2 regions of the Roseibium alexandrii DFL-11 genome follow, and region 2 is predicted to be linked to the other one. Evidence: predicted binding sites of a transcription regulator. Region 2 holds the regulator's gene; the other holds the start of a gene.
The links. The regulator LexA, encoded in region 2, represses DNA repair genes until DNA is damaged. The targets are predictions, from matches to a motif close to TGTTCNNNNTGTGTTCNG.

Region 1: recA (recombinase RecA) is a predicted target of LexA. The motif match lies at 4,892-4,909, and genes of this name have one in related genera.

The regions. Positions count from the first base shown of each region.
Region 1 covers NZ_CM011002.1:237,753-247,354, reverse strand. The annotation lists gene SADFL11_RS01090 (cyclic nucleotide-gated ion channel) at 1-616, opposite strand, end outside; gene alaS (alanine--tRNA ligase) at 807-3,464, opposite strand; gene recA (recombinase RecA) at 3,773-4,840, opposite strand; gene SADFL11_RS01075 (PfkB family carbohydrate kinase) at 5,165-6,103, shown strand; gene SADFL11_RS01070 (pseudouridine-5'-phosphate glycosidase) at 6,204-7,142, shown strand; gene SADFL11_RS01065 (DUF3772 domain-containing protein) at 7,150-9,582, opposite strand.
Region 2 covers NZ_CM011002.1:1,489,470-1,499,071, reverse strand. The annotation lists gene SADFL11_RS06985 (cation:proton antiporter) at 1-983, shown strand, start outside; gene SADFL11_RS06980 (universal stress protein) at 980-1,963, shown strand; gene gltA (citrate synthase) at 2,523-3,815, opposite strand; gene gltX (glutamate--tRNA ligase) at 4,049-5,473, opposite strand; gene SADFL11_RS06965 (ComEC/Rec2 family competence protein) at 5,608-8,103, shown strand; gene lexA (transcriptional repressor LexA) at 8,173-8,886, opposite strand; gene SADFL11_RS06955 (hypothetical protein) at 9,231-9,602, opposite strand, start outside.

The DNA of each region.
Region 1 (9,602 bases), 1.3 Mb from region 2:
TGGTCACCGTGGTGATGGCCCAGTAGATACCGTGCAGGATGCTGCGGAATTTCTCCGGCTGATGATTGTGTTCAATCAGATACATCAGCGTGGCGGCCATCAGGATCACGCCAAAGATGATCATGCTGGATCCTATGAGCGCCTTGCGCTCTGCGGCAACCGCGGAAATCAGCGATCGGAGCGCCGGGGAATAGCGGGCGAGCTTCAGGAACCGCAACAAACGAAAGATGACGACCATCGTCACGGCCTGGTTTGGCAAAACCAGAACGAGAACCAACGGCAATGCGCCTATGAGATCGACAATCGCGTCCGGATGAAGCGCATAGCGCAACCGGGCCCCGACCGGTCCGTAGCGGCGCATCGGCGGGTGAAGGTCCGCCACGTAGAGCCGCAATAGGTATTCGATCAGAAAAATGACGCCGGAGCCAAGCTGTAAAAACCTCAAATGCGGGCCGAACGTGTCCCGGATTTCCGGCACGGTCTCCAAGACGGCAAACACGACATTTGCCACAATCAGGAAGATCAGAAAATTGCGCAGGCTTTGCGCCGCAAGACGGCGTTTACCGGTATCTTCAAGCACTTCGTAGAGTGCGCGTTTAAAATCATGGCCGGGCACAGGTTGTCCTGCTTGCAGTGGACTCACTTTTTAAAAGACATAGCCGAAGTTTCGAGTTGCGCAAAATTATCCTGCGGAAGCGCAAGTGCATGTCTGCAGATAGGCAAGCTGCACAAGGAGCAATAACAAAAAGGGCGGAAGACTGTGTGCTCCCGCTCCTTTTACTGTTCCGTGTGCTGTCAGGTCAGTTTCAAAGACCAGCCAAATGCGCCTCAATCGCAGAAACGGCACTCTCGGCCTTTGATCCATCCGGGCCACCGGCCTGCGCCATGTCCGGGCGGCCGCCGCCGCCACGACCGCCGAGCGCTTCAGACCCGATCCGCACCAGATCCACGGCACTCACCTTTTCGGTCAAATCCCTCGTCACCGCAGTGACGATGGCTGCTTTCCCATCTTCCGCGACGTTGATGAGCACAACAACGCCGGACCCAAGCTGGGTCTTGGCTTCGTCGGCCATGCCTTTCAGGTCCTTCGGGTTGATGCCTTCGACGGTGCGGGCCATCAGTTTGAAACTGCCGGCATCCTTGACCGGAGTTCCGCCGTCCGCGCCGCCGCCCATTGCAAGCTTCTTGCGTGCGTCCGCCAGTTCCTTTTCCAGCTTACGCCGTTCCTCGACAAGCTGAGCAACACGGGATGGAACATCCCCAGTGCCCACCTTCAGGATCCCGGCGACTTCGCGAAGCCGCTTGTCTTGCGTATCGAGGTAAGTCCGCGCTTCAGCCCCGGTCAGGGCCTCGATCCGGCGCACGCCAGCGGCCACCGCGCCTTCGGAAACAAGTGTTACAAGGCCAATGTCGCCCGTCCGTTTGACATGCGTTCCGCCGCAAAGCTCAAGTGAATAAGGCTTGCCGGTCTTGTCGCCATGAAGCGCTGTACCCATGGAGACGACGCGGACTTCTTCGCCGTATTTCTCACCGAACAGCGCCATGGCGCCAGCCTCGATCGCGTCATCAACAGCCATCAAACGGGTTTCAACAGACGCATTCTGCAGAATGATTTCATTGGCGAAGGTCTCGACAATCGCCAGCTCGTCGTCACTCATCGGCTTGGGATGAGAGAAATCGAAGCGCAAACGGTCCGGCGAGACCAGCGAGCCTTTCTGGGCGACGTGCGTTCCAAGGACTTCACGCAAAGCTTCATGCACAAGGTGGGTTGCCGTGTGGTTCGACCGGACAGCCGAACGCCGGTCGTGATCCACCTTCAACTCCAGTGCGAGCTCAGGCGTTACGGTACCTTCGTCAACAGTCACGACATGCACAAAAAGACCGTCAGCCTTCTTTTGTGTATCGGTGACCGTGATCTTCACACCAGGTGCCGTCATCACGCCGGTGTCGCCGACCTGACCGCCGCTCTCTCCATAGAACGGCGTCTGATTTAAAACGACAAAACCGGTCTCACCAGCTTTCAGTTCATTGGTCTCCGCGTCATCTGCCGCTAAGCCCGCAACGATACCTTCGGCGACTTCCGTCTCATACCCGAGGAAATCGGTGGCACCGTATTTTTCCTTCATGGCAAACCAGACGGCTTCGGTAGCCGCACCGCCGGATCCAGACCAGGCTGCACGCGCTTCCGCTTTCTGGCGCTCCATAGCAGCATCAAAACCGTCGGTATCGACGGTGATATCCCGGACACGCAAGGCATCCTGCGTCAGATCCAGCGGGAAACCGTATGTGTCATAGAGCTTGAAGGCCGTTTCGCCGTCGAGTTGTCCACCCGCGGTCAGATCTTCGGTTGCTGTGTCCAGCAATCCAAGCCCCCGCTCCAGTGTTTTGCGGAACCGGGTTTCTTCCAGCTTCAAGGTTTCGGTGATCAACGCCTCGGCACGCGTTAGCTCGGGATAAGCACGGCCCATTTCACGGATCAGCGACGGGACCAGCTTGTGCATCAGCGGATCGCGCGCGCCCAACAAATGGGCGTGACGCATACCGCGGCGCATGATCCGGCGCAGAACGTAGCCGCGGCCCTCGTTCGACGGCAACACGCCGTCGGCGATCAAAAAGCTGGTGGAGCGCAGGTGATCCGAGATCACCCGGTGGCTCGACAGCGCATCGCCGGACGCCTCAACACCTGTTTCGTGCTCGGAAGCGGAGATCAACGCCCGAAACAGATCGATGTCATAGTTGTTGTGGACGCCTTGGAGAACGGTCGCAAGACGCTCAATGCCCATGCCTGTGTCGATGGACGGGCGCGGCAAATCGAGACGCGAATCCGGTGTCTGCTCGTACTGCATGAAGACGAGGTTCCAGATCTCGACAAACCGGTCGCCATCTTCTTCCGGCGTTCCTGGAGGGCCGCCCCAGATATGATCGCCGTGATCGTAGAAAATTTCCGAACACGGGCCACACGGACCGGTGTCCCCCATTGTCCAGAAATTGTCGGACGTCGGGATGCGGATAATCTTGTCGTCAGAAAGACCGGCGATCTTTTTCCAGAACACTGCCGCGTCATCATCTTCTGCATACACCGTCACCAGCAGGCGGTCCTTCGGAAGACCGTACTCCTTGGTTATCAGGTTCCAGGCGAGCTCAATCGCGCGTTCCTTGAAATAGTCGCCGAAGGAGAAATTGCCGAGCATTTCGAAGAATGTGTGGTGGCGCGCGGTATAACCAACATTGTCGAGATCGTTGTGCTTGCCGCCCGCACGCACGACCTTTTGGGCAGTAACGGCCCGGCTGTAATCCCGCGTCTCCAGCCCGGTAAAGACGTTCTTGAACTGGTTCATGCCCGCATTTGCGAACATCAAGGTCGGATCGTTGCGAGGCACTAGCGGACCGGAGTCGACCACCTCGTGATCGTTGGCCTTGAAGTAGTCCAGAAAGGCGGAGCGGATTTCGTTTACGCCGGTCATTCACGTCTCGCTTAGATCCGGGCCCGCGTCCGGGCCCTAAAGAAACATCGACAAAGGTGCGTGTCAGGGACAATCCCTGCGCACCGGAACAGCCTTTTAACTTTCGGCACTCGGTGTGTCCAGCGGTCTGCCCCCGAGATTCTGCGGTTCGGATCGAAGTTTCATACGGGGTTCGCGACAGCAATCGACGGAGAGTGCCCGGACCACAAAAAGCCCTCCCGGATCAGCTCCGGAAGGGCTCTTGAATTCTGAAAACCGCCAATTCCGACTAGAACAGCTAATGTTTTCGATCTAAATGCGGGTCGAACTTAATCGTCGTCCTCTTCACCGCCAGCCGGGTCAATGATCGCCTCGGCGATGAGCCCGGCGTTCTGGCGGATAGACAATTCAATCTCGTCTGCAATTTCTTTGTTTTCGCGCAGGAACTGCTTCGAATTCTCACGACCCTGGCCGAGCCGCTGGCTGTTGTAGGAGAACCATGCGCCCGACTTCTCGACAATGCCGCCCTTGACGCCTAGATCGATCAACTCGCCCATCTTTGACACGCCCTCACCGTAAATGATGTCGAACTCAACCTGACGGAATGGCGGCGCAAGCTTGTTCTTGACCACTTTGACACGGGTCTGGTTGCCGACGACTTCATCCTTGTCCTTGATCGCACCGATCCGGCGGATGTCCAGACGGACGGAGGCGTAAAATTTCAAGGCGTTGCCGCCGGTAGTGGTTTCCGGTGAGCCAAACATCACACCAATCTTCATCCGGATCTGATTGATAAAGATCACCATGCATTTTGACTTGGAAATCGACGCCGTCAGCTTCCGCAGGGCCTGGCTCATCAAACGCGCCTGCATACCGGGCAGGCTGTCGCCCATTTCGCCTTCGAGCTCGGCCTTCGGCGTCAATGCAGCAACCGAATCGATCACCAACACATCGATCGCGCCGGAGCGGACAAGCGTATCGGCAATTTCCAGAGCCTGTTCCCCGGCATCCGGCTGGGAAATGAGCAGGTTGTCGATATCAACACCCAGCTTGCGGGCGTAAATCGGGTCAAGCGCGTGCTCGGCATCGATGAAGGCACAAATGCCGCCGGTCTTTTGCGCTTCGGCCACCGTGTGCAGAGCCAGTGTCGTCTTACCGGACGATTCCGGCCCGTAGATCTCGACGATCCGGCCTTTCGGCAGACCGCCAATGCCAAGGGCGATGTCAAGACCAAGCGACCCGGTGGAGACTGATTGAACCTCCACGACCTGCCCCTGGCCCATTCGCATGATGGAGCCTTTACCAAAGGCCCGTTCAATCTGGCTGAGCGCTGCATCAAGCGCTTTTGTCTTGTCCATCTGGCTGCTTTCTACGAGACGAAGTGTACTTTGCGACATGGCTGAACGCTCCTTATTCCATGATGGACGCTCTGTTTCAATCCGCTCCTTTGTACTTATTTTGTTCTCATTTTTCAAGCCCCCAAAACCGTTTGGTATTTAAATGGAATTTGCCTTTTGTTTCCAATATGTTCTCATATGAATGTATAAAGAATAACGCAAGGTAAGTTAAATTTGGAACATTCGGAGACCGGGCAGCGTGAGAGAATCACAGAGTGACCGGCTGGTTGCGGACAAAGGCGCAATCTGTTAGCCCGCCGGTCTTCAAGTTTTCTGCAGGGATGTCAAAGCGGAAATGGCACTCCCTCGCCTATTGATGTGATGATGACAAACGTGTTTCCTTTTTCTCCCCTACCGGTCTTGTGTACCGGCGCAATCCACTATGATACGCTTGCCCATGCCAGCGAGGCCTATCGCCCGGAAACGTCAACACCGGCGAAGCTGACTGCAAAGCCCGGCGGAGTTGCGACCAACATTGCAAGGACACTTGTTCGGCTGGACATTCCAACCGGGCTTGCCGGTGCAATTGGAGCCGATGGCGCTGGGGCGAGCTTATCGGAGCAACTGACCGCCGATGGGATCGAGCTTTACACCCTGGAACGCACCGGATTTTCGACGGGTCAATACATTGCCTTTCACAATCCGGACGGGTCGCTCGCTGCTGCAAGCGTGGATGACCGGGTGCTGAGCGAAGCTCCGCCAGATCTCTTTGATCCGGTCTTCGATGCGCTCCCAGCGTCCTTGAAAACCGGGCTGTGGTTCATCGATGCAAACCTGCCGGATCAGCTCTTGAAGTCCGTTTCTGATCGCGCGCCTAAAGGCAGATTGGTCGCAAACGCTGTTTCCAATTCCAAAGCCACCCGGCTGCTGCCGCTGCTTCCCAAACTCCATTGCCTGATGCTCAATCGCGGCGAAGCGCTCGCCATGACGGGCAAGAGCACAGAGACATCGAGCGAAGACCTGCTCCGCGACCTTCAATACCTCGGCGCTAAGCGGGTGGTCCTGACCAATGGCAAATCCGATGTGCTTGTCCTCAACGTAGAGGCAATCACCGCTCATAAGACCCTTGCAACCCAAATCGTTGACGTGACCGGTGCCGGAGATGCTTTGACCGCCGGAACGATTGCCGGCCTCTGCCGCGGGTATCATCTGAACGATGCCGTGCCGTTAGGGCTTCGGGCCGCCGCCATCACACTGAAAAGCACCGGAGCCCTGGCAGAAGGATTATCATGGGACGCCCTTGCAACCCTCAATGAAATTTGACCAAATGGACAAATACCGTTCTTGGCGATTTTTGTTCAGATGTCTATAAGGCGCAAAATTCCCCCGGCTCCGGCCGACCTGCCACACATCTAAAAGGCTTTTGCTTGTGACACACCCCGCCCAATCCGCCGCTTTGAAAAACGTGATCGTCTACAGCGACGAAGTCCGTGATGCGCTCGCCGCCAACAAGCCGCTCGTTGCGCTGGAATCGACCATCATCACTCACGGCATGCCATTCCCGCGGAACGTTGAAACGGCACGGCAAGTCGAAGCCGATATTCGGGAAAACGGTGCTGTTCCGGCAACGATTGCCATCATGGACGGAAAGATCCATGTCGGCCTGTCCGACGCGGATCTCGACCGGCTTGCACAGGCGGAAGATGTCATGAAGTGCTCACGGGCGGATCTCACTTTTGCGCTTGCGACTGGCCGCTACGGAGCAACTACGGTAGCCGCGACGATGATGGCGGCTCACGCAGCTGGCATCAAAGTCTTCGCGACGGGTGGCATCGGCGGTGTGCACAAGGGCGCAGAGCAAAGCTTCGACATCTCAGCGGACCTCGATGAACTCGCCCGCACGCCTGTCTGTGTCGTGTGTGCTGGCGCCAAAGCGCTTTTGGACATTCCGAAAACCCTTGAGGTACTCGAAACAAAAGGCGTTCCGGTCGTTGCCTACGGGACTGACGAATTGCCTGCCTTCTGGTCCCGCGAAAGCGGCCTCAGCGCTCCTTACCGTCTTGATACGCCGAACGAGATCGGTGTGCTTTTGAAGGTGCGGGAGAACTTTTCAGATCATGGCGGTGTGCTGATCACCAACCCGGTCCCGGAGACGGATGAAATTCCCCGCAATGAAATGTCAGGTTTCATCGACGCGGCCATCAAGACAGCAGCCGAGCAGAATGTGACCGGCAAGGGAGTAACACCGTTCGTCCTCGGCAACATCCTTGAGCTGACCGATGGCCGCAGCCTCGACACCAACATTGCGCTGGTGCGCAACAATGCGCGTCTCGCCGCAAGAATTGCAGCAGAACTGGTCTGATCAGGCTTCACGAAGAGGCCGGTGTTCCATCTGCCTCTTCCCGTTTTGCCAAGGCTGAAATCAGCTTGTCCATATCCTTGAAATGAACATCCTGCTGCGGGAACGGGATTTCGATGCCTGCCTTGCCGAGCTCGTTGTAGATCGTGAAATAAAGGTCAGACTGGGTGGTCAGGATGTTGTTTACATCCTTCAAATAACATCGAAGTTCCAGATTGAGCGCACTGTCGCCCATCCCGATGAACAAGACGAACGGATATGGATACCGGGCAATCGTGTAATGCGCCCGCGCGGCGTTGGTCAGGATTTCTTTCACTTTTTCCAGATCGCTGCCGTAGGCGACTCTAATCGGAAGCATCAGGCGGCCGGTCTTGTTGCTCAGCGTCATGTTGCGCACCGTGCCGGCAATCAGATCCGAGTTCGGAATGATGACATCATGACGATCAAACGTTTCGATCCGCGTCGACCGCACTGAGATTTTCCGAACATATCCCGACTGCCCCGAGACTTCGATCCAGTCACCTTCCTTGATCGGGCGTTCAACCAGCAAAATGATCCCGGAGACAAAGTTGGAGACAATTGTCTGGAGGCCAAAACCAATGCCAACAGACAGCGCACCGGCGACCACTGCGAGGCTGGAGAGATTGAGACCAGCGGTGGAAACCGCAATCAACGCCGCCAGCGTCAAGCCGACATACCCGGTTCCAGTGACGATGGCTGTCTGCGCACCAATGTCCATACGCGTTTGCGGAAGAACGGACGTCCGCAATAGTCGTTTCAGCCAGCGCGTGACCAAAACCCCAGCGCCGAAAACCACGATCAAGATCAGCAGCGTGTCAAGCGACAGCCGGATGTCACCCAGCTGGACGCCCCCCATAAACAACCGCCAGGCATCTGCAATATCGGTTGGCCGCGCGCCCCAAGTCATGGCGATCAGCGGAGCAAACACAATGACCAGAGCGATTATCAAGCCGAGCGAAATGAGGATGGGAACCGGCTCCGTTGCATCCCTTTTGGTCGCCGTCCGCACCAAGGCAAGCGCCAGGTGATAGAACATGAACCCAAGCCCGAGTTGAGCGAGTGTCACGATCATCGGGATAATTGCCGCCCGGGCCATCAAGACATACCCGGCCAGGGTCAAAATGAAGGCAATCACAGCGGATGCCTTCATCAGCACGGACATTGAAAACAGAAAACCGGAGTCCCGCGGATTGACCGAGGCTTCTTCCACCCCGGCTTCATCCTCCTCGTCCGGGTCTTCTGCTTCAGGCTGACCAGCATCCGCGGCGGGCGTATTCGGCCTCAAAACCCCAGCGAGTGACCAAAGAAAAATGGATGCCGCAGCGATGAGGGGCAACGAGATCACAGACAGCGCAGCTTCGCCAAACGCATTGTCCCTCTGCAGCGCTTCCAGAGTGATTTCCAGCATCAGGAAAATGCCGAGACCCAAGCAGAACCACAGCCCGCGTTTCGCGCTTCGCTCTTCAAGATCCAAAAGACGCCATCGGGTTTGCTCCGGCGCGAACAGTGTGTGTCCGAGCCACATGGCAAGCACAACCGCCAATGCAGACGCGGGCGCTGCGATCAGTGCGGTTCGGGCCGCATTGGGCTGAATATCAAGGATCCGGATGACGGCCAGGAAGGAGATCAGGCCGATTGCGGGCAAAATCAGATAACTCAGATTGTACAACACCGCCGCCAGGATGACCCGAAAGCCCCCTTCCTGCTGCAGGCTAAACCTCAGAAGAAAGCGGTGTATCGGAAACCGGAGCCAGAACAAGAAGGCCAGGCCAAACACCACAAGTGCAATTGAAATAGGGACAGTCTGCCCGAGCGATTTGGAAACACTCGGCCGGGCCAACTGATTCTGAATGTCCCGCTGAAGACGTTGCTGGTACTGCTGAATTTCGGCAGCAGCCGAACTCCAGGTCGAAAGAAAGACGGGAGACGGAAAACGCTGCGTGAGTTGGTCGAGGGTTTTGGTGCGTATATGCCGATCAATAGCGTGGATCAGGGCAGCAGCGCGGAATTGAATCTCTTTTGCCTGAATGACCGGCGCATTGGCGTCAGCAACGGCATTGATCAGCTCGGCGCGGCGCGCCGCAATATCATCGGCTTCCTTTTGACCGCTCGGGGGAACGGGCCCGAGAGCATCAAGCTGAGCCTGCAAGGTATCCGCCTCAACGCTTCCCAGATTGACGATGGCAGCATGGCGGTCCCGAACTGAGACCAACTGGCTGCGCAATAGCTCCAACGTCCGGATCGAGACCGTACCTTGCTCAAGCGCATGGGTTGCCCGGGTAAAAAGCTCATCCGCCGATGACGGTAGCCCCAATGCATCGGTTTGTTCGGCGTCACCATTTTGCGCTGAAGCAGGTGCAATGGGCAGCGCAGCCGCTGTCCAGAAGATCAAAAATGTGCCCAGAAGCTGGATAAAACGCATCAATGACTGCCGCCTGACAA
Region 2 (9,602 bases):
TGGGCGGTCTGCTGGCCGGTGTCTCACTGGCATCGACACCGTTTCGCGAGGCAATTTCGGCGCGTCTTGCCAGCCTTCGTGACTTTTTGTTGCTGTTCTTCTTTATCGCCCTCGGCGCTTCTCTGCACCTGTCGGTCCTCGGCGCGAGTGTGGGCCCTGCCATCGTGCTCTCCTTGTTCGTTCTGATTGGCAACCCTTTGATCGTTCTGGCGATCATGGGGGCCATGGGGTACCGCAAGCGGACAGGGTTTCTTGCCGGCTTGACGGTTGCGCAAATCAGCGAGTTTTCTCTGATCTTCATGGCAATGGGGCTGACGATCGGCCACGTGGATGAACGTGCGCTTGGCCTGGTGACACTTGTCGGGCTGGTCACAATCGCAGCATCGACCTACATGATCACGTTCTCGCATCAGCTCTATGCCGCGCTCGAACCGTTCCTTGGGATCTTCGAACGGCGCAACACGGCAGCCGAACCCGAGGGCAGCAACGTGTCTGCAAAGCCCTATGACGTGATCCTGTTTGGTCTGGGCCGGTACGGGCTCGGGATTGCCAACGCATTGAAAGAGGATGGCAAACGGATTCTTGGTGTGGATTTCAGCCCTGGTGCTGTCAGGAATGCCCGGACGCTTGGCTATGACGTGTTGTTTGGGGATGCGACAGATCCGGAGTTTCTTGCTCATCTTCCACTTGGCAATGCGGAATGGCTCGTGATGGCGGTCCCGGAACACGACACCGGCCTTACACATGATGACCCGCGCTTTGCTTTGCTGAAAGCTGCCCGTGATCTTGGGTTTGAAGGACGTGTTGCGGTTGCCGCCCACCGTGAAGTCACTGCTGAGGCTCTCTCAAAGATAAACGCTGACATCGTCATGATGCCGTACCGTGACGCAGCTTATGCCGCCGCAAACATGATAGCCGGGCGCGCGGCTCCCTCTTTGCCCGGTCTGCAAGATCCTGAAGGTCAAAAGGAACTGCCGGCATGATTGGTGAGCTGGGGTGTCCAAAAAAGATACTTGCCGTAATCGATGACACTGATACGCAGATTGCACTTAAGAGCGCGGCCGAGTTGGCAAAGGCGCATAAGGCCGGTTTAGAGGTGATCGCTTGCGTGGAACCACCGCAGGACATTGCGATTATCGCCCGGCTGGCCGGACGCGACAAAGACGCGATTATTGAAGAGATGGTGACCCGTGCGCGGGGGGGCGCGACTGAGAACCTGAAAAGGGTTCTGCCGGATCAAGTGATTGAACCTCGGATTGTTGTCGGAAAAGCGTATCTGAGCATCATCAGGCATGTCGGTGAAACGGGATGTGATTTTGTGGTGAAAGCAGCCGAGCCGTTGACCGGCATCAGTGGTTTCCTTCATGCAAGCAACGACCAGCATCTATTGCGCAAATGTCCCTGTGCGGTCTGGTTGCAGTCCGGGACCGCTGAGCCGGTGCCACGCCGGGTTATCGCTGCGGTGGATTTGGACAACTGGGATGCGGCGGAACCGGACACTTTGGAACTCTTGAACCAGCGCGTTGTCGAAGCTGCGGCGCGTGTTGCGCATGCGCACGGGTCAGAAATCATCGTGCTTCATGCATGGGACGCGGTTGGCGAGGGCATGGTCTGGGCTTTTTCAGACACCGGGGATGCGCGCAAGGCAGCCAATGACTACGTGCGGGAGACAGTGAAAATCCGCGAAGAAACCATGCGCCGGTTGCTCAAAACAATGCGCCGGCGATTGGCAAGTCCGAACGTGGTTTTACGGCCGCTTCTGGTCCGCGGTGCGGTGGAACGCGTGATTGAAATACAGAGTAACCTACAAAATGCGGATCTCGTGGTGATGGGAACGGTCGCCCGGACAGGGCTCAGTGGCGTTTTCATTGGCAACACGGCTGAGAACATCATCAACAGCCTCAAGTGTCCGGTGCTCGCCGTGAAACCTGAAGGGTTTGTCAGCCCATTGCTGACGCCCTGAAATCGAGAGGGTATTGCCGCCGGGTCTCGAGTTGGCCGGTTGAGGGCCTATCGAATGCCTGCGGGCGGCGTAGCATTCCCGTGAAACAAGTTGAACGGCAGCGGGGCGCACTGATACCGTTCGCAGTAGTCGCTAGGGTTTGAGAGAGGAATATAGACCGGCACATGGCGGTGTGCCCGGTTATTGCGTGGTCGCCGAGTATCTTCCGATCGCAACACCGACTTGTGTTGGCTCTCAGGTTTTGCCGCAAGCCTGGCCGCAAACCGTTTATGAAGCTCCTGCGCGATACGCGGGACCAGATCTTCGACCAGTACGTCCTCATGTGGCGTACGTGACCTTTTTGACCTGTGATCTTGCATTTACGGTCCTCCATCCCAGGAAAATCACAACATGCTGTTGTTACGCGAACAAGCTGTGGCAACTGCGTAAGTGTTTTTAGGTAGATCAGACCGGAGATGCGAGAGCGTGAGTTTTTCTGAGAGGCGTCATCTCCCCCCAGAAACAAGAAAAGCCCCGGATCTGTGATCCGGGGCTTTGGTCTGGTCAGTGCCTGAACCAATCAGCGGCGCTGATCGATCGGTACGTAGTCACGCTTGGAGGCACCTGTGTAGAGCTGACGCGGGCGGCCGATACGCTGGGACGGATCTTCCACCATTTCCTTCCACTGGGCGATCCAGCCGACGGTCCGCGCAAGCGCGAACAGCACGGTGAACATTGTGGTCGGGAATCCGAGCGCGCGCAGCGTGATGCCGGAGTAGAAGTCGATGTTCGGATAAAGCTTCTTCTCGACGAAATACGGATCGTTCAGGGCGATCTTTTCCAGTTCCATCGCAATGTCGAGGAGCGGATCGTCCTTGATGCCGAGTTCGCCGAGAACCTCGTGGCAGGTCTTCTGCATGATCTTGGCGCGCGGATCGTAGTTCTTGTAGACCCGGTGACCGAAGCCCATGAGACGGAACGGATCGTTCTTGTCTTTCGCGCGGGCAACAAACTCCGGAATGCGGTCAACAGAACCGATTTCGGAAAGCATGTTCAGCGCCGCTTCGTTGGCGCCGCCGTGTGCCGGGCCCCAGAGACAGGCAATGCCTGCTGCAATACATGCGAACGGGTTCGCACCGGAAGAACCGGCAAGACGCACGGTGGATGTGGAGGCGTTCTGCTCGTGATCGGCGTGCAAGATGAAGATACGATCCATGGCGCGCGCCAGAACCGGGTTTACCTTGTACTCTTCACACGGAACAGCAAAGCACATGTGCAGGAAGTTCGCTGCGTAGCCGAGATCGTTGCGCGGATAAACGAACGGCTGACCGACGTGGTACTTGTAGGCCATCGCAGCCATGGTCGGCAGTTTCGCGATCATGCGCAGGGATGCGACCATCCGCTGATGCGGATCGGAAATGTCGGTGCTGTCATGATAGAATGCTGACAGGGCGCCGACGGTGCCGCAGAGGATCGCCATCGGGTGGGCGTCGCGGCGGAAACCGGAATAGAACCGGTTCATCTGTTCGTGGATCATCGTATGATAGGTCACACGGGTGACGAAATCGTCTTTCTGCGTCTTGGTCGGCAGCTCGCCATAGAGCAGCAGATAGCAGGATTCCAGGAAGTCACCATGGTCGGCGAGCTGTTCGATCGGATACCCGCGATACAGCAGCGTGCCTTCGTCACCATCGATGTAGGTGATTTTGGATTCGCACGATGCGGTTGAGGTAAAGCCCGGGTCGTAGGTGAACATGCCCGTGTCCTTGTAAAGGGACGAGATGTTCACAACCGACGGTCCGATGGATCCGTCAAGGACGTCGAAATCGTGGTCGTTGCCACCGACGTTGAGCTTGGCGTTGTTGTCGGCCATTCAGAAAACCCCCTATTTGTTACCCTTGCACTGCCGAGCCACGGGCCTTGGATGCAAGACCCAAATGAGGCGGCCAGACTGTGCTGGAGGAATGGTCGCGTCTTGCCTAGCCCATTTGCCGCACTGCCGCAAGCAGCAGCGTATAACGCTTTGGTCAAAGACCTACATGTTGCGGTTTGCTTATGTTCCGGCGCACTGCAGCAATATGCGCCGGAACAATGGTCAATGCTGTGTCAGGCAGCCTGATCGGCAATCCGGGCCAGGGATTCGTCCCGGCCGAGCGCAATCAGAACGTCATAAATGCCAGGGGAAGTGCCCCGGCCGGTCAACGCAGCGCGCAGTGGCTGGGCGACTTTGCCGAGTTTCACATCCTTGTCTTCCGCATAGGCTTTGACAGCCGCCTCCAGCGGTTCCGCTTGCCAGTCAGCAACGCCAGAAAGCACGCCGTTCAGATCGCCCAGAACCGCCCGGGCGTCATCTGTGAGGATCTTGATCGCCTTCTCGTCATTTTCGAGAGGACGCTGGCGCCAAAGGTAGGACGCGCTGTCGGTCAGTTCGACAAGTGTCTTTGCGCGTTCCTTCAGGCCGGGAAGGGCCGTCAGAGCCGTCTGGGCATTGGCCGCGTCCGACATCCATTCCAAGACCGCCGCCCCATCGCCCGCATGGGCTAGATAGACCTTCCAATGCTCAAGCAGCTCAGCGTCGTCGGTTGCGCGCATGTAATGGCCATTGAGATTTTCCAGCTTCTTGAAATCGAAGCGCGCTGCCGACTGACCAACGGCATCCATGCCGAACCATTTGACCATGTCCTCAAGCGACATGATCTCTTCATCGCCATGGCTCCAGCCGAGGCGGGCGAGGTAGTTGCGCATGGCTTGCGGCAGATAGCCGAGGGCCCGGTAGGCTTCGGCGCCCGTCGCGCCATGGCGCTTGGAAAGTTTGGCACCGTCCGGTCCGTGGATCAGCGGAATATGCGCCATTTTCGGCACGTCCCAGCCGTTGGCATCAAAAATCAACGTCTGCCGGGCCGCGTTGGTAAGATGGTCGACGCCGCGGATGATATGCGTGATGCCCATGTCGTGATCGTCGACAACCACGGCCAGCATGTATGTCGGCGTGCCGTCGGAGCGCAGGAGGACAAAGTCATCAAGATCCTTGTTCGGGATCACCACACGGCCTTGAACCATGTCGTCCACGACAGTTTCACCGTCTTGCGGGGCTTTCAGCCGGATCACCGGATCAATGCCTTCGGGCGCTTCGGACGCATCCTTGTCGCGCCAGGTGCCGTCATAACGTGGCGGCCTGCCTTCTGCGCGCGCCTTTTCGCGCATCGCATCCACTTCTTCCGGCGTGGAATAACAGCGGTAGGCCGTGCCGTTTTCCAGCATCTGGTCAACAACTTCCTCGTGGCGTGCCACGCGGGAGAACTGGGAGATCGGTTCGCCGTCCCAATCAAGGCCCAGCCACGAAAGACCATCCATCAGCGCATCGACCGCTTCTTGTGTGGAGCGGGCCCGGTCTGTGTCTTCGATGCGCAGCAGCATCTTGCCGCCGTGATGCTTGGCGAACAGCCAGTTGAAGAGTGCGGTGCGGGCACCGCCAATATGAAGAAATCCGGTCGGGGATGGGGCGAAACGCGTGACGATATCTTGTGCCATGGTGCTTTTTGAAAGTCTCTGTCAGAATGAGGCGCGGATCTGCGCCTGACGGATAGTGGCGCGGTCTTAGCATAGGCAAGCCTGAGGCAAAATAGGCTTTGCTGCGATCGTCAAACCCGGCAGAAGGAGCGCGGGTGGTACGGGAGGTGAAACCAGACGCCGATGATGACAACCGGGGTGTCCCCGGCGCTCCCGTTAGTGACCTTTCAGTTTTATCGTCAAACATGGATAACAGCCGCAGGCCCACCGACGCATCGCCCTGGATCGCGTTTCTGAGAGCCCGGAGAGAACGCAAAGACCGGCCAATTGATCAGCGCGCCGGTTGGGCGGGAACGGCGGACGATTGGGAGCAGTTTTGGCAAAAGCAGGGTCTTCTGTGGACCGGATTTTCCTTCAGCGCCGGTATTTTTCTCTACAGCTTGTTGCCTGACGAGCCGAGTTGGCCGGTTCTTGGCGTGCTATTCGTTTTATCAGCTGGTTTCGCGGGCTCCCATGCCATCCGAATGGGCCTGCCGCGAATTTTGATCCTTTTGCTCGCCCTTTTGGCAGGGCTCAGCACTGCAACACTCCGAACAGCTGCAGTGGACGCGCCCCGGCTGGCGGAGCCGATGACAGTTCTGTTGCGCGGTGAAGTCTTGAAGGTGCAGGAAACCCGGTCCGGCAAGCGCGTTGTGGTCCGCCTCAGTGAAGTTGATGCCAGAGCCAATACCGACGCGCGGTTTGCAAACCGGGTCCGGTTGCGCATTCCGGCAGATGCGGGCATTGCACCCGGCGACTGGATCAAAGTCCGGGCCCGCTTGTTTCCGCCCATGGGCCCTGTGGTGCCGGGCGGATATGACTTTTCCTTCCGCGCCTATTTTGACGGCATTGGCGCAAGCGGCTTCAGTTACGGAGCTCCTGAGATCGTCCAGGGACCTGCGCCATCTCAGGTCCTTCTGCTCGTTCGCCATGTTAATGGGCTCCGCCAGCACCTGGCGGCGCGGATTTCGGCGCTTTTGCCGGAAGGCCCGGAAACTGCTCTTGCGGTAGCACTCTTGGTGGGGGACCGCGGCGGTATAGATGAAAAGACCGAAGAGAGCCTTCGGGCTGCGGGCCTTGCGCATATACTGGCGATTTCTGGCCTGCATATGGCGCTCTTTGCAGGCGGTGCTTATGCTGTGTGTCTTGGCACCTTGGCACTCATCCCGGGCCTTGCGCTGCGCTGGCCAATCCATAAGGTCTCAGCGGTTCTCGCCCTCGTCGCGGCAGCTTTTTATCTTCTGCTGTCCGGGGCATCGGTCGCTACCCAAAGATCCTTCATTATGATCGCGCTGGTCTTTTTGGGGATCATGACCGGACGCCGGGGATTGACGCTGCGATCGGTCGCAATCGCCGGCCTGTTTTTACTTCTGCTCGCGCCGGAACGCCTGTTTTATCCAGGTTTTCAGATGTCGTTTGCGGCCGTGATCGCACTGGTCGCCGTTTATGATCTGTGGCGGTCGCATCAAAAGAGACGCAGGATTTTCATCCCATCAGCAAACGGGCCCTTTTGGTTCTTGTCCGGTGCACTAAAATGGGCCACCGGTTTGTTCGTGACGGCACTCGTCGCCGGGATCGCAACCGGCATTGTCGGTGCGTACCATTTTTCCCGGATCGCGCCCTTCGGACTGGTTGGTAACATGCTGGGAATGCCGGTTTTTTCGATCATCGTAATGCCAATGGGCGTGGTCGCACTGGTCCTGATGCCGTTCGGTTTGGCGGCAATCCCACTCAAGATCATGAGCGCCGGTCTGGCGGTGCTGATTCGGATAGCCGAGTTCACAGAACAAATTGCGCCTGACTTTGGCCGGATGGGCAGTTTGACCGGCCTGTCTGCCGCTGTTTTGTTGGCAGGCTTTTTGGGTTTGCTGCTCGCTCCAGGCCGCTTCCGGATGATCTGTTTGGGTCTTGCGTCTATCGGAATTGCGCTTGCGATAATATCGCGCCCGCCAGATATTTACATTCCGGCAACCGGGCCTCAATTGGCCGCGCGGGATTTTGAGGGAAGTTTACAGATGTCCAGCGCGAGAAGTTCTTTTTCCGTAGAGACTTGGTTCGAAAGGGAAGGAGTGTCAGCTGAAGCGATTAAATCGCGCAAGATGAAAGATGATCAGCGCTCTTGTGACCCTTCAGGCTGTGTTGTCCGGGCGTTTGCAGCGCGGGGAGTAGTTGGTGTTGAGCACGTGCCGATCCACATCGCGCTGCCCAAAACCCGGGACGCCTTTTTTTATGACTGTCAAAAGGCCGATATGATCGTGACCGATATGGTCGCGCCAGAAGTATGCCGCGCAGCCGAAGTGTTCGACCGGGAAATCAGAAAGGCGCGCGGCGCTGTCTCCATCTGGCTGGAACAAGTCTGTCGAACAGGCTCCCCAACGAAGGGCCCGCTGGTCAAAAAGGGGGCGAGAATAGAAGCTGCGGTTCAAAGAAGAAGTGAGGCGCTAGCCCAAGTAATGCATCCGCAAACTACACCGGCACCGGCTAAAACTGCCAACGCAGTCGTTTGCCAAACCCAAATACAATCAGTCGAGTACGCAAAACCAGCGCCTCCGCGGCCGTGGCACAAGCAAGGAACGGTCACGCGCGCCAGCTTGCGCGCATCAGCTGATTAAACCACTCGGGACTACTTACAAAACCGAAGCAGCGGGCAACTCTTGAAGATGCCTGCCAGTATAGACGCCTCAGTACCGGCGGAATAGAGAAACAAGTTTACCTTGCACACGGACACGGCCCGGTCCGAAAATACGGGTCTCGTAGGCCGGATTGGCGGCCTCAAGCGCGATCGATGGGCCTTTCTTGCGCAGCCGCTTGAGCGTTGCTTCCTCGTCGTCCACAAGGGCCACGACGATGTCGCCGCTATCGGCGCTTTCCGTCCGGCGGATCAGGACGGTGTCCCCGTCCAAAATGCCAGCCTCGATCATCGAATCTCCGCGCACTTCCAGAGCGTAATGTTCCCCTTTGCCGAGAAGTTCTGGCGGGACGCTGATGGAGTGGCTGTGGGTCTGGATCGCCTCGATCGGAACACCGGCCGCAATCCGTCCCATGACCGGGATTTCCGTCGATGCTGCAACAGGTTCCGGCGCGGGTGCTGGAGCCGGTGCCGGTTTGCCGAGAGATCCTTCGATCACTTCTGGAGAGAAGCTGCCTCTTGGACGCGGCGCACCCAGACCCGGCGCGATCGAATCCGGCAAGCGGACAACTTCCATGGCGCGGGCTCTGTTGGGAAGCCGGCGTATGAAGCCACGTTCTTCCAGGGCTGTGATCAGCCGGTGGATGCCGGATTTGGAGCGGAGGTCCAAAGCATCTTTCATTTCATCGAAAGACGGCGGGACGCCGGTTTCCTTCAGTCTTTCGTGAATGAACATGAGCAGTTCGTACTGCTTACGCGTCAGCATACTGCGGTTCCTCGCCCTGAGTTTGGTTTTGTCTGAGAATCGCTCAGTACAAATCAAGAACATGCTACCTGTTCTCATTGTGTTCTGCAAGGGTAAACGTTCTCTTACTGTTCTGCTGTAGCTGTTAGAATTAAACGGCACGGGCAGCGGTTTGTCTGGCCGTAAATAAATGGCAGCAGAGTTCAAAGTGCGGTTTGTTTTCAAAAGGTTGAGTGATCATCGACTGCGGACCGTAGGGTCCGCAATATCGGCCAATGCAAATTAAACGTGGAACGTATTGAAAACAAATAGAGAATTTTCCTCGATGTTAGATGCTTCCGGTCCAGGAGTGTTCGACTGCGGACCTATTGCGGACCCTTTTTGTTTCGGTGTTTGATCGCCCGTGCAAAGTACGGGAGGTCATATCGGTCCACATTTCGAATGTAATCTTTGAATTCTTTGTTGGTCATGCGCCCGCTGTCCACAAATGCCTTTTTCTCTCGTTCGATGAATTCAGCAAATATCAACATCGCCAGTCCGATGGTTTCACCTTCTTTTTGCATTTCCTTCGCCTCCATGAACGCAAGCGCTTCTGGGGCGTGCTGTTCCAGGATCTCGATGAGGATCCGTTCGCCAGTTAGCTTCATGGTCATTATTCGGAAATCATCGATGGCAGTTTCAATCAATTCGGACTGTTGTCGCTGTAATGCCTCTCCAAAGAGAAAGTAATCTATCTT